One region of the Rhizobium phaseoli genome, then DNA from elsewhere that is predicted to be linked to it. Evidence: riboswitches for the same ligand, from Rfam matches in the RefSeq annotation. Region 1 holds a riboswitch; the other holds the start of a gene.
What was found. Region 1 has a riboswitch for thiamine pyrophosphate ahead of thiC (phosphomethylpyrimidine synthase ThiC). Riboswitches for the same ligand answer to the same signal wherever they lie in the genome.
Positions count from the first base shown of each region.

Region 2: it holds a riboswitch for thiamine pyrophosphate, as region 1 does, so the genes downstream of both, thiM (hydroxyethylthiazole kinase) here and thiC (phosphomethylpyrimidine synthase ThiC) in region 1, are expected to answer to the same signal.

Region 1 is NZ_CP013536.1:650,204-657,598, forward strand. Features, by position in the region: gene thiO (glycine oxidase ThiO) at 1-327, opposite strand, end outside; gene thiC (phosphomethylpyrimidine synthase ThiC) at 330-2,162, opposite strand; TPP riboswitch at 2,258-2,389, opposite strand; gene AMC88_RS30155 (SPFH domain-containing protein) at 2,961-5,000, shown strand; gene AMC88_RS30160 (metallophosphoesterase family protein) at 5,153-6,421, shown strand; gene AMC88_RS30165 (ATP-binding protein) at 6,421-7,395, shown strand, end outside.
Region 2 is NZ_CP013534.1:278,678-286,072, forward strand. Features, by position in the region: gene thiD (bifunctional hydroxymethylpyrimidine kinase/phosphomethylpyrimidine kinase) at 1-527, opposite strand, end outside; gene thiE (thiamine phosphate synthase) at 524-1,159, opposite strand; gene thiM (hydroxyethylthiazole kinase) at 1,156-1,959, opposite strand; TPP riboswitch at 2,001-2,097, opposite strand; gene AMC88_RS24660 (DUF1349 domain-containing protein) at 2,193-2,777, opposite strand; gene AMC88_RS24665 (ABC transporter substrate-binding protein) at 3,008-4,534, shown strand; gene AMC88_RS24670 (ABC transporter permease) at 4,757-5,698, shown strand; gene AMC88_RS24675 (ABC transporter permease) at 5,698-6,567, shown strand; gene AMC88_RS24680 (RidA family protein) at 6,637-7,149, shown strand; gene AMC88_RS24685 (aminotransferase class V-fold PLP-dependent enzyme) at 7,220-7,395, shown strand, end outside.

The sequences.
Region 1 (7,395 bases):
CAGCCATTCCCATCCACTTGTTCGACGGGAAAAGCGCTCCAGTTCGCCGGCATCACGGCCGCCCGCCACGACAAGCGTTCCCCGGCGTTTGACATGACCGGGCAATGCCGCCTCCCACCAATCGGCGGCAAGGCGACCGAGCGTCAGCACCGGCTCCTCCGCGCTCTCCCGTTCGCACCACGGCGCCAGCATGCCGCCGGCAAAGCCGGAGGCACCAGCGCCGACCTTGTCGGCCTGCTCCGCAAGTGTGACGCGGAAGCCGTGGCGATAGAGCTGCCAGGCCACGGTGAGGCCGGCAACGCCGGCCCCTTTGACGAGAACGCGCATGGTCATTCTCCGGCGGGCGTTTTCGCGACCTCTGCGACCGGCATGTAGAGATCGCCGCCATCGCGGTACTTGGCCGCCATGGCTTCCAATCCCTCTTTCTGGGCTTCGGCGCGAATGTCGTGGGAAATTCGCATGGAGCAGAATTTCGGGCCGCACATCGAACAGAAATGCGCCACCTTGTGCGCCTCCTTCGGGAGGGTCTCGTCGTGGAAGGAACGCGCCGTATCCGGGTCGAGGGAGAGGTTGAACTGATCCTCCCAACGGAATTCGAAGCGCGCCCGCGACAGCGCATCGTCGCGAATGCGGGCGGCCGGATGTCCCTTGGCAAGATCGGCGGCATGGGCGGCGATCTTGTAGGTAATCACGCCGGTCTTGACATCGCTGCGGTCGGGTAGCCCCAGATGCTCCTTCGGCGTGACGTAGCAAAGCATCGCCGTGCCGAACCAGCCGATCATGGCGGCGCCGATGCCGGAGGTGATGTGATCATAGCCCGGCGCGATGTCGGTCGTCAGCGGTCCGAGCGTATAGAAGGGGGCTTCGCCGCAGACCTTGAGCTGCTTATCCATATTCTCTTTGATCTTGTGCATCGGCACATGGCCGGGGCCTTCGATCATCACCTGGCAGTCCTTCGCCCAGGCGATCTTCGTCAGTTCGCCGAGGGTTTCGAGCTCGGCAAATTGCGCTGCGTCATTGGCATCCGCGATCGACCCCGGCCGCAAACCGTCGCCGAGCGAGAAGGAGACGTCATAGGCACGGCAGATGTCGCAGATTTCCTCGAAATGCTCGTAGAGGAAACTCTCCTTGTGATGATGCAAACACCACTTGGCCATGATCGAGCCGCCGCGTGAGACGATGCCGGTGACGCGATTGACAGTGAGCGGAATATAGGCCAGCCGCACGCCGGCATGGATGGTGAAATAATCGACGCCCTGCTCGGCCTGCTCGATCAGCGTATCCCGATAGACTTCCCAGGTCAGATCTTCGGCAATGCCGTTGACCTTCTCGAGCGCCTGGTAAAGCGGCACGGTTCCAATCGGAACCGGCGAGTTGCGAATGATCCATTCGCGGATGTTGTGAATGTTGCGACCGGTGGAAAGGTCCATGACGGTGTCGGCGCCCCAGCGGATCGCCCAGACCATCTTTTCCACCTCTTCCGCCATCGACGAGGTGACGGCCGAATTGCCGATATTGGCGTTGATCTTCACCAGGAAATTCCGGCCGATGATCATCGGTTCGGATTCGGGGTGGTTGATATTGGCCGGGATGATCGCCCTGCCCTCGGCGACTTCCCGGCGCACGAATTCGGGCGTCACGAAATCCGGAACATGAGCGCCGAAGCTCTCGCCGTCGCGGGCGAGCGCCTCCTTCGCGGCCTGCCGGCCGAGGTTTTCGCGGATCGCGACAAATTCCATTTCCGGGGTTATAATGCCGGCACGCGCATAGGCGAGCTGGGTGACGGCGCGGCCGGCCTTTGCCTTTAGCGGCGTGTTGCGAATGGGAAATTCCGGCGTCAGCCGTTCGCCCGTGGCAAAACCATTGTCTTCAGGCTTCACCAGCCGGCCTTCATAGGTTTCAACGTCGCCACGCGCCCTGACCCAGGACTCGCGCAAACGCGGCAGCCCGGCGTCGATGGAAACCACATGGGCCGGATCGGTATAGGGGCCGGAGGAATCATAGACCGTGACCGGCGGCTCGCCGGAGGTCGGGTGAAGGCTGATTTCGCGCATCGGCACGCGCAGATCCGGATAGAGCGTTCCGGGTTTGACCACCTTGGTCGAGGCCGGAAGCGAGCCGGTGGTGACGACAGGAGTAAGCTGGGGTGCAACAATATTCATGGATGAGGCTCCAAGGTTTGACGTTTGGAGACCCAGTTCCAGTGTTGGAATGATGGAAAGACGCCATGCGCGACTAAGCGAAAATCCGCCCAACAGCCGCAGCGTCCGCACCGTCCCTACGCCAGTATGAACTGGATCAGGTTCAACGGGTCACCGCGCCACAACAGGCAAAGCCGTATTGTTCAGCAGAATCTCAGCCCCTTGCCGGGACACCCCTGGTGAATGGTCGCCATCAAAGACCGCCGCGGCCCTTGTGTCAAGAAGCTCTTTCGCGTTCCAAGGGAGCTGCAGCTGTCGCTAGAGGGGCGGTGTCAACCGATCTCTGAGCAACCTGCGGCCCAGATTGCGTACAAAAACAGCAGATGCGCGAGGTTATTTCAGCAAGATTGAATAGTCGAAATAGTAAAATCACTGGAAGTACTTATCCGATTCTCGCTTTACGCGTCTTTAAATCGATCGGTCTTGTCGCTAAGTTCACCAGCGTTATGTCTTTCAAGGCAACTCCAATGTGAGACCACTCACGACACGCCGTCCTCCGGTGGGGACTGGGGACGCGCGGTCATCTTTCCAGATAATGAGCAGCCCAGACGTTCGACGTCCTTGCCGCATGGTTCCTATAATCGCAATCGATTGAGGAAAGTCAGGCAGCAATGCACGTGCGACAGCCTCCTTTGCCCGTCTGACGGGCGACGGCGTGCTGCGTCGAGCGCATAGGCGCGCAATCTCCCCGTCTTATCAACCAACACCAACCGGGCGGCCATCGGGTGGACGAACCCGTGCGCCCATGCGAGAAAAAAGATGGAAACCGTGCAATATCTAAGCCCGATGGGATGGAAGGCGATCGGAATCGCCATTACGCTCATCGCGCTGGCAACCCTGTTCCGGTTGAGCGGCGTGATCCGCTATATACCCAACGACAGGCTCGGCATTCTCGAAAAGCTGTGGAGTTTTCGCGGCTCCGTCGACAATGGCTTCATTGCGCTCTACGGCGAGGCCGGCTTCCAGCCGGACGTCGTGCGCGGCGGCCTGCATTTCTTCATGCCGTTCCAATATGCGATGCATCGCGCCAATCTCGTGACCATTCCGCAGGGCCAGATCGGCTATGTCTTCGCCCGCGACGGCGAGCCGTTGCCGCCGACCCAGACGCTTGCTTCGAACATCGACGCCGATGACTTTCAAGATGTGCGCGGCTTTCTGACAAAGGGCGGCCAGAAGGGTCCGCAGCGCAAGATCCTGCGCGAGGGCACCTATGCCATCAATCTAGCGCAGTTCATAGTGCTGACGGCGCAGTCGACCTATGCCGTCAACCTGAACGCGTCGGAACAAAAACTGTTCGCCGACATGTCGACATTGATCACCGAGCGGAATGGCTTCGAGCCCGTTGTCATTCATGACGCCGAGGACCTGATCGGCATCGTCACCATCCATGACGGCCCGGCGCTGCCCGATGGCGAGATCATCGCCCCGACGGTTGCCAACAATCCGAAGGACCCGAACTTCCACAATAATTTCCAGGATCCGGAGAAGTTTCTCAATGCCGGCGGTTATCGCGGCCGGCAATTGCAGGTGCTTGCCGACGGCAGTTACTTCCTCAACCGTATCTTTGCGACCGTCGAACTCGTCGAGAAGACGATCATCGACGTCGGCACGGTGGGTGTCGTCGTTTCCTATACCGGCCGGCGAAGCGCGGATATTTCGGGCCAGTCCTATCGCCACGGTGAACTGGTCGAAACGGGCGCACGCGGTGTCTGGTCGACGCCGTTGCTGCCGGGCAAATATGCGTTCAACACCTATGCCGGCAATATCATCATCGTGCCGACCACCAACTTCGTGCTCAAATGGACGAAGGAACAGTTCGGCGAGCACAGGCTCGACGAGAATCTTTCCGAAGTGTCGCTGATCACCAAGGATGCGTTCGAGCCGGTGCTGCCGCTCTCGGTGGTCGTCCATATCGATTATATGAAGGCGCCCCTCGTCGTGCAGCGTTTCGGGGATATCAAACGGCTGGTCGAACAGACGCTCGATCCGATGGTCTCGGCTTATTTCAAGAATATCGCCCAGACCAAGACGCTGATCGAACTGTTGCAGGAACGCAGCGAAATCCAGCGCAAATCCGGTGATGAAATGCGCGAGAAGTTTGGCTCCTACAGCCTCGAGCTGCAGGAAGTGCTGATCGGTACGCCGCGGGCCAATAATGGTCAGAACAGCATAGAGCAGATCCTCATCCAGCTGCGCGAGCGTCAGATCGCCGTTGAAAAGGTTGAGACTTACAAATTGCAGGAGGCGGCGGCGATCCAGGAGCGCACGTTGCGCGAGAAGGAGGCGCTTGCCGAGCAGCAGGCCAAGATCACGACATCGGCGCTCACCATCGAGATCAGCGAAAACGAGGGCAAGGCGCAGCTCGCCCGCACCCGCCAGCAGGCGGAAACCATTCAGGTGACCGCCAAGGCAGAGGCCGAGAAGGTGCGCCTTGCCGGCCTCGGCGAGGCCGACCGGATCAAGGCCGTCGCGCTTGCTGATGCCGAACGCATCAAGGCGACCGGTCTGGCAGATGCCCAGAAGGTGCGCGCCATCGGCCTGGCGGAAGCCGAGGCGACAGAGAAGAAGGTCGCGGCCTTCGGCGGACCGGACTATCAGCTCAACTCACAGGTCCTGATGCGCTTCGCCGAAGCAATCGAAAACGGCAGGCTGCCGCTCGTGCCGCAGATCCAGGTCGGCGGCGGCGAAAAGGGCGCCACCAATGGTCTTGTGGAAATGATGCTGTCGATGCTGGTCGCCGATCGGCTGGGACCGCAGGGTGCACCGGCTGCGGTGCCGGCCCCGATTGAGCAACATTGATTGTGGATGGGCCGGTTTGCCGGCCCATTTCGCTCGCGCGCCCTGGACGCGTGCTCCATATTCCCTTCCTCACGGCCAGGTGACAGCGATCGCGCGTTCATCGGTCCGAGGGCACCGGCTCATCATTCTGTCGCAACGCGATTTCTGCATTCATGGCTTATCGTTTCGTCCACACTGCCGATCTCCATCTCGACTCTCCGCTACGGTCGCTGGCGCTTCGCAACGCCGAGCTGGCCGATCTCGTGAGCGACGCCAGTCGGCAGGTGCTGATCGCGATCGTCGACCTTTGCCTCGAGGAACAGGTCGATGCGCTGGTCATCGCCGGCGATCTCTATGACGGCGAGCAGACGTCGATGAAGACGGCGCGCTTCCTGGCAAGCCAGCTGGAACGGCTGCACCGGGCGGGGATTTGCGTCTTCAAGATCCGCGGCAATCACGATGCGATGTCGAAGATCGCCAGAGAGCTGGTGATGCCCGACACGGTGAAGGTCTTCGGCGGCCATGCCGAGACCGTGGAGGCGACGAAAGGCAGCCTGTCGGTTGCGATCCACGGTCTGAGCTTTGCCAAGCCGCAGGCACCGGACCCGCTTCTGCCGAAGTTCAAGCCGCCGGTCGCAGGTGCCATCAATATCGGCATCATGCATACGAGCCTTGCCGGATCCGCCGGCCATGATGTCTATGCGCCCTGCAACGTGCTCGACCTTCACGCCTCGGGATTCGACTACTGGGCGCTCGGGCATCTTCATCAGCGCAGCCAGTATCCCGGCACGGCGACGGTCATCATGCCCGGCATGCCGCAAGGCCGCGACATTAACGAGGCGGGCATCAAGACGGTGTCGCTGGTGACCGTGGCGGACAACAGGACGGTGACGGTCGAGGAGCGGCGCACCAGCATCGCGCAGTTCGAGCGAGTCGATGTCGACCTCACGGGTGTCGACGATTGGCGTGATGCGGCCATGGCGATCGAAGCGGCACTGATGGGGCAGCGCGACCATACCGCCTCGCCGCATCTCGTCGCGCGCCTCAGGCTTTCCGGTCGCACGCCGCTCTCCTGGCAGCTTCGCCGCGATATCGACCTCATGCAGGCGGAGGCCGAGCAGCGCGGTGACCGCATCGGCCGGACCTGGATCGAGAAGCTGGAGCTCGCCTTAGAAGCGCCGGTGCCCCTCGCCGACGAAGCAGTTGCCGATCCCGTCATCGAGCTCGGCGCGCTGATGCGGGACGATGTCATCGCCCGCAGCGGGTTTCGCGACGATGTCAGGGAGATGGTCCGCGACCTGCTCGCTGACCTGCCGCCCGAGAGCCGGGCATTTGCCGGGCATGACGAGGCAGGTTTCGAACGTTTCATCGACAGCCTTCTCGCCGACGGCGCCGAGGATATCGCCGCCCGGATGAAGGCCGCGGAGCGGGGAGACAGCTGATGCGCCTGCGCCGTCTCGACCTTGTCCGTTATGGCAAGTTCACCGACCACTCGATCGATTTCGGTGCGGCCCGCACGGGTTCGCCGGATCTGCACATCGTTTACGGCCTCAACGAAGCCGGCAAGTCGACCACCTTCGCCGCCTATCTCGATCTGCTCTACGGCATAGGCGAGCGCAGCACCTACAATTTCCTGCATCCCTACAATACGATGAAGGTCGGTGCGCGGCTGGAATTCGGTGGCGCGGAGCACGAGCTGGCGCGGCTCAAATTGCGGACGGGCAGCCTCGTCGATGATCGGGGACAGGCTGTGAACGAGGCGCTGCTTGCCGGCGCGCTCGGCGGCGTCGGCCGCGAGGCCTATCGCACCATGTTCTCGCTCGACGACCAGTCCCTCAAGGAAGGCGGCAACGCCATCATCCAAAGCAAGGGCGAGCTCGGCGAGTTGCTGTTCTCGGCAAGCTCGGGCCTTGCGGGCCTGAGCCGTTCGCTGGTGACGGCGGTCGACGAAGCCAATGGGATCTACAGGAAGCGGTCGTCAAGCACGAAGCTTGCGGAACTCAAACGCGCGCTCGAAGCGCTGAAGGCCGAGCGCAATGCCATCGACACGCTTGCCTCCACCTATTCGGGCCTGAAATCGACCCACGAGCAGGCCGACGCCGCCTATGCCGCGACGACGCGGGAACTGGCCGGGGCCAAGGCCCGGCACCAGGAGCTGACGCGCCTTCTCGGCGCCCTGCCCGCGGCGCTGGAACTCCGGCGGCTGGACGCCGATGCAGCCGGCATGGGCGATCTGCCGCGGCCGCCGTCCGAATGGTTCACACTGCTGCCGAAGCTTTTCCACGACGAGACGCGGCTGCAGGCGCTTGTCGAAACCGCCGACCGCACGCTGCGCCAGCTTGCCGACGAGATCGAGGCGATCGCGATCGACGACAAGGCGCTGGCGGTCGCCGCGCATATGCACATGCTGGATCAG
Region 2 (7,395 bases), on a different replicon from region 1:
CCGAGGGCGCGCAGCCGTTCGGCCTGCGCTGCCATCTCTACCCGGTTCGTCGCGACCGGCTGGTGCAGCAGCGCGGCGGCCTCCGGCAGGTTCGGGGTCAGCATCGTGGCGAGCGGCAGCAGCCGCAGCGTCAGCACGTCGACCGCTTCGGGCGCGAGCAGGGCGGCACCGCCTTTGGCGATCATCACCGGATCGAGGACGACGGGAATGCTGCGTCCTTTGGCGGTTGCTGCGGCCAGAGCTGCGGAAAGGGCGGCGGCGACGGCTTCGGCGATGCCGGCATTGGCAATCATGCCGATCTTCACGGCATCGACGCGCACATCGGCAAAGACGGCATCGATCTGGTCGGCAACGAATTGCGGCGGCACCAGATGCACGCCGGTGACCCCTTGCGTGTTCTGCGCCGTCAGCGCGGTTAGCACCGCCATGCCATAGACGCCGCGGGCTGAAAAGGCCTTGAGGTCGGCCTGGATGCCGGCGCCGCCGGACGGATCGGAGCCGGCGATAGAGAGGACGTTGCGGATCATGCCGGGACCTTTCGAATTTCTGCGGCGATGCGGCGGGTGGCCGCCGCCGGATCCGGCGTACCGCAGACGGCGGAGACGACGGCAAGCCCCTTGGCGCCGGCGGCAAACACGTCGGCCACATGCTCCGCTTTCAACCCGCCGATGGCGACGGAGGGCACCGGCGAGACCTGCACCAGCCTGGCAAGACCGTCAAAGCCGATCGGCTGCTTGTGGTCGGCCTTGGTCGGCGTCGCAAAGACCGGGCCGACGCCGGTATAATCGACGAGATCGCGATCGACGGCAGCCGCGAGCGCCTCGGTCTCGACCGAGAGGCCGAGGATCATGTCGGGGCCGATCAACCCCCGAGCCGTGCGCGCATCCATGTCCTCCTGGCCGATATGCAAGCCATCGGCGCTGATGGCGATGGCCGCCTCGACGTCATCATTGACGATGAGGCGGGCGCCGGTGCCACCGAGCGCCTGCTTCAAGGCGCGGCCGGTCTCGATCATGCGTGCTGTCCCCGCCTGTTTGTCGCGCAGCTGCACCATCGTCGCGCCGCCGGCAACGGCGAGGCGGGCGGTCTCGACCATGCCGATCCGGGCGCAGAGATCCGGATCGAGGACGAGGTAGAGCGAAAGGTCGAAAGCCTTCATGCGATCGATACCCTGGCTCTCGCATCCAGCGCTTCGCCGTCGAGCGCGGCCAGCGCATCGAGGAAGCGCCAGGCGAACGAGCCGGGGCCGGCCGCCCCGAGCGCGGCATCTTCGCCGGCGACGGCAAAGGTCGCGAGCGCTGCGACGGTCGCGCCGAACAGATCCTCGGGCGCGGTGGCGGCAAAGGCGCCGACAAGGCAGGTGAGCGCGCAGCCGAGGGCAGTGACCTGCGGCATCAGCACCGATCCGCCCTTGATGCGCACCGCCCTGTTACCATCGGTCACGAAATCGACGGCGCCGGTGACGGCGACGATTGCCTGCTGCCGCTCCGCGAGCCGACGGGCCGAATCCTCCGCCTGCTCGACCGGATCGCGGCTGTCGACGCCCTGGCCGCGGCTCTCCCCCCCGGCAAGAGCGATGATCTCGGAGGCATTGCCGCGGATGATCGTGGGCTTGAGCGCCAGCAGATCGGCAACCGCCTGGCGGCGAAAGGCCGTCGCATAATGCGCCACCGGATCGAGCACCCAGGGTTTTCCGGATGAGGCAGCCGCCTTCGCCGCCGCCCGCATGCCGTCTAGCCATTGCGTCGACAGCGTGCCGATATTGACGGTCAGCGCGCTCGCGATGCCAGCGAATTCGCCGGCTTCCTCAGGCGCATGCACCATGGCGGGCGAAGCGCCGGATGCCAGCAGGACGTTGGCCGCGATGTTCATGGCGACATAATTGGTGATGCAGTGGACGAGCGGCGGCTTTTCGCGCATCGCCTCCAGCATGGCTCCCGAAGTGGTCTTGCTCTGCATAGCGCCCCTTTCAGGCGGGGCAGGCGCGGGGCGGCGTCTACGGCGATCCCCGAGCGACTCCCTCCGCCGGCATTATCCGGTTCAGGTTCGAAGGGTTCTTCTCAGCCCGTCTGTCGACGAACGCCCCTGTCTCTCATCACGCCCTTTTTCGCAGAGAAGGGCGCGGCTGTCATCCCGAAAATGACATTCCGTGTTCCCTCCGACAAAACTGGTTGAACGCATCACAGCGCTCCTCAACTCAAATCATGCAGATCCGTCGCAATCGCGGGCCCGATTGAAAACTCCGAAAACCGCACCGTCAATCCACTCCTCTCCGGTGTACAGGCGGTCGGGCCGACCTCGTATCGGTCGGCAACCGGGAAGGGCGCTAGCCGCAGCAGTGGCCAGCGGTTGCCGTCGCGGGAGGCCTGGATACGAAGGGCGCCGCCTGCGACGGTGACGCGGATGTGGAAGTCCTCGAGTTGCCTGAACGGCTGCGACACCGACCAGTCGGATTGGCCGTCGGTGACGACGGTGCTGAGGAAGGCTTCGCCGTCGGTGAATTCGACGCCAGTTTTGACCCAGCGGTTTTCGTCGAGGCGCACCATCAGGCCGGCCTGGTCGTAGAGGGTGCGGAACTCGCCCTGGATGCGGATCTGGGCGGTGAAGCTCTCGGCGGTGGGGAAAGCGAGGAAGTGGCCGCTGTCGCGGGTGAAGCCGTAATAGGTCTCCCGCCAGAAATCGGTCTTTTCGCCTGTTGTCAGCGTCAGGCCGGTTGCGTCGGCGTGCCAGCTTTCCGGTTCGTTCAGCCACTTTCCGTCGTTGAAATCGATGTTCATCCCATCCTCGCTCTATTGAAGCCGTGGCGCTGCCGATTCTTCGCGGCCGCATAATGCGCGAGCTTCACGCAGGCGGCCAGCCGCACTTGCGGTTCGATGCCATTTCCGCCGCTGCGACCCTCGTCTCACGACATAATCCACGGCTTGCGCTTGACACGATCACGTCATCTCTTATTCTCTTACAAAAATATGAATTACATAATTGTGGAACTTAACTCGGGAGCCCTCACATGAAAACGCTTGTCGCATTCCTGCTCGGCACTGCGCTCGTCGCCCTGCCTTCGACCCTGCTTGCTGCGGAAAAAGGCGGCGTCATCAATGTCGCGACGATCGGCGAGCCGCCGACGCTCGATCCGATGTCGTCGACGGCCGATCTCGTCGGCATCGTCACCCAGCACATTTTCGAAACGCTCTACACCTTCGACAAGAGCTGGAATGTCACGCCGCTTCTGGCCGAAAGCCTGCCCGAGATTAGCGCCGACGGCAAAACCTATACGATCAAGCTCCGGACCGGCATCAAGTTCCACGACAATAGCGATATGACCTCGGATGATGTCGTCGCCTCGCTGAACCGCTGGATGAAGATCGCCTCGCGCGGCAAGCAGGTGGCCGGATTCATCGACAAGATCGCTGCCGCAGATCCCGCGACCGTGACCATCACGCTGAAGCAGCCCTATGCGCCGCTGACCTCGCTGCTCGCCTTCAACAATTCGGCGGCGATCATCATCCCGTCGGAAAAGCAGGACGAACCGATGAAGGAGTTCATCGGCACCGGCCCCTATATGCTGAAGGAGCGCAAGGCCGATCAATATATCCAGCTCGTTCGCTTCGACGGATACAAGTCGCGCGAAGGCGACAGCAATGGTTATGGCGGCGCCCGCCATCAATATCTCGACGAAATCCGCTTCGTGCCGGTGCCGGATCCGAACACCCGCGTCGAGGCCGCTATCTCCGGCCAGTATGATTATGTCGATTCGATCCCAGTCGAATCCTACGACAAGCTGAAGGGCTCGACGGCCTCGCAGCCGGTCATGCTGAAGCCCTTCGGCTATCCTGTTTTCGTCTTCAACACGAAGGAAGGTGTCGCCGGGAATGTCGAGGTTCGCAAGGCGATCCGCCAGGCGCTCAGCATGGAAGACATGCTGGCCGCCGCTTTCGGCAGCAAGGATTTTTATGCGCTTGACGGCGCCATCTACCCGAAGACCTTCTCCTGGTCGACCGATGCCGGCGTCGAAGGCGCCTATAATGTCGCCGATCCGGAAGGGGCGGCGGCGACCGCCAAGAAGGCCGGTTATAATGGCGAGCCGATCCGTATCCTGACCAGCCGCCAGTACGAATTCCACTACAAGATGGCGCAGGTGGCCGCCGAATATCTGAAGCTTGCCGGCTTCACCGTCGATATGCAGGTGGTGGACTGGGCGACGCTGACGCAGCGCCGCACCGATCCGAAACTCTGGGATATCTACATCACCCACAGCCCCTTCCTGCCGGAGCCGGCCTTGATCGGCTCGCTCTCGACCAGCTCGCCCGGCTGGTGGGACACGCCGGCCCGCAAGGCCGCCGTCGATGCCTTCACCGCTGAAGTCGATCCGAAGAAGCGGGTGGCGCTCTGGGCCAATGTCCAGAAGGCCATTTATACGGACGCGCCGTTCATGAAGATCGGCGATTTCAACGCCGTCTCGGCGAAATCGGTCAAGCTCGACGGCGTCGATCCGGCCCCGTGGCCGTATTTCTGGAACGCTTCGATCAAGAAGTGATGGAGTGATTTCGGTGGTCGCTACTCGCTCCCTCATTCCTGTGCTCGTCACAGGAATCCAGCGCGCCCAAGTCCTTGGGCGCGGAGGACTTCTTGAACGGATAAAAGTCAATCACGGCGCAGACGCGCCGTGGCTGGATTCCTGTGACAAGCACAGGAATGAGGGCGGAGCGGTAAGTTCCACTACAGTGCCACATGAACCGAGCCTAGGAGCAAGAGTCGGATGATCCGCTACATCCTCCAGCGCCTGTTCGGCATGATCGTCGTGATGTTTCTCGTCGTCACGATCGTCTTCGTCATCGTGCGTGTGACGCCGGGTGATCCGGCCGCCGTCATGCTCGGGCCGGATGCGACGCCGCAGGATATTGCTGATCTCAGAAGCAGGCTCGGCCTCGATCAGTCGCTCGGCCTGCAATATGTCTATTATATCGGCCAGCTGCTGAAGGGCGATCTCGGCCAGTCGATCTTCCTCAACATGCCGGTCACCTCGGCACTGCTCGACCGGGCCGAGCCGACCTTCTTCCTGACGCTGTTTTCGCTTGCCATCGCCAGCGTCATCGCGCTGCCGATCGGCATCTATGCCGCCTATCGGCGGGGCTCCTTCGTCGATCAGGCGGCAACGACGCTCGCCATGTTTGCCGCCAGCATTCCAAGCTTCTGGCTCGGCCTCATCCTGATGCAGTTCTTCGCCGTCAGGCTCAGCCTCTTCCCGGTCTCGGGCTATGCCGGGCCGGGCTCGACCTTCGCCGACCGTATGTATCATCTGACGCTGCCGGCCTTTGCGCTCGGCATCGTCTCCTCGGCGCTGATCCTGCGTTTCACCCGCGCCTCGATGCTCGACGTGCTCGGCGATGATTATATCCGCACGGCGCGCGCCAAGGGGCTGGTCGAGCGCAAGGTCATCCTCAAGCACGCGCTGAAGAATGCGCTGATCCCGATTCTGACGGTGCTCGGCCTGACGGCGGCGGTGCTGATTTCGGGCGCCGTCGTCACCGAGACCGTCTTCGGCCTGCCGGGCGTCGGCAATCTCGTCGTTTCGGCCGTACTGCGCCGCGATTATCCCGTCATCCAGGGGGCGCTGCTCGTCATCGCCGCCCTCTACGTGCTGATCAATTTTGCGATCGACATGCTCTATCTGCTGGTCGACCCGAGGGTGCGCTACTGATGGCCGATATCGCAATCAAGCCCGCCGAGAGCGAGGGCAGCAAATTCCTCCGCCGCCTGCTGAAGCGCAAGACGGTGGCCTTCGGCCTGCTGATCCTGGCGATCTTCGTGCTGCTGGCGGTCTTCGCGCCCGTTGTCGCGCCCTATTCGCCGTCCAAGCTTTCGATCGTCAACCGGCTGAAGCCGCCGAGTGGCACTTTCTTCTTCGGCACCGACGAGTTCGGCCGCGACGTCTTCTCGCGGACGATCTTTGCCGGCCGCCTGTCGCTGCGGGTCGGGGCGGCGGTCGTCAGCCTGTCTGCGGTGATCGGCGTGACGCTCGGCCTGCTCGCCGGCTTTTTCCAGAAGCTCGATGCGCCGATTGCCCGGCTGATCGACGCGATGATGGCGTTCCCGGATATTCTGCTGGCGATCGCCCTCGTCGCTGCCCTCGGCCCGTCATTGACGACGGTCATCATCGCGCTGTCGATCGTCTATTCCCCGCGTCTTGCCCGCATCGTCCGCGCGTCGACGCTGGTTATTCGCGAGCTGCCCTATGTCGAGGCAGCCAAGGCGCTCGGCATTTCCACCTTCCACATCATGACCCGGCATGTGCTGCGCAACCTGCTGTCGCCGATCCTGGTGCAGGCCACCTTCCTCTTCGCCAGCGCCATGCTGGCCGAAGCCGGCCTCTCCTTCCTCGGTCTCGGCGTCAGCCCGGAGATTCCGACCTGGGGAACGATGATCGCCGGCGGCCGGCAATATATCGGCCAGGCCGACTGGATGACGCTGTTTCCCGGTGTCGCCATCATCCTTTCGGTGCTGTCGCTGCAGATGGTCGGCGACGGCCTCAGGGACATGCTCGACCCGAGACTTCGCAAAGACCTTTAATCCGCCGACCCAAATCGGCCAATCCAAATCGAAATTCGCCAATCGAAAATTCGCCAATCCAAAATTCGCATGACAGGAGTTTGCGTGAATCAATTTCCCAACGCCGCCGGCAAGGTCGAGAACTCGCCTTACCAACGGTTAGCCGCCCTCGGCATCAAGCTGCCGCCGCCGCCGCCGCCGATCGCCAATTTCGTGACGCATGTGGTGGAGGGCAATATGCTCTACCTCTCCGGCCAGGGGCCGCGCGAGGCCGACGGCTTCCTGCATGCGGGCAAGGTCGGCGGCGGCGTCGGTGTCGAGGAGGCCTACCGGCATGCGCGGCTGACGGGCATCAACCTGCTTGCCGTCATGCAGGAGGCGCTCGGCGATCTCTCCCGCGTCAAGCGGGTGGTCAAGCTGCTCGGCATGGTCAATGCCGTGCCTGAGTTCGAAGATCATCCGAGCGTCATCAACGGCTGCTCGGATCTGTTGATCGCGGTCTTCGGCGCGGCCGGCGAACATGCCCGCTCGGCCGTCGGCTTCGGCTCACTGCCCGGCAACATCACCGTCGAGATCGAGGCGATCGTCGCCTTGAATGGCTGACGAGAGCTTGCATATTTGGAGCAGCGTCCACCTACGGCCCGTTCCTCGCCCCAGACTTCCGGAGACCTTCATGCCCAATGACATCAGACCTTCGCTCGGCCTTCGCCCCGTCATCAACGTATCCGGCACGATGACCAGCCTCGGCGCCTCGATCGTCGTGCTGGAGGCGATCGAAGCGATGGCATCCATCCTGCCGCACTTCGTCGAGATCAACGATCTGCAGCGCAAGGCAAGCGGCGTCATCGC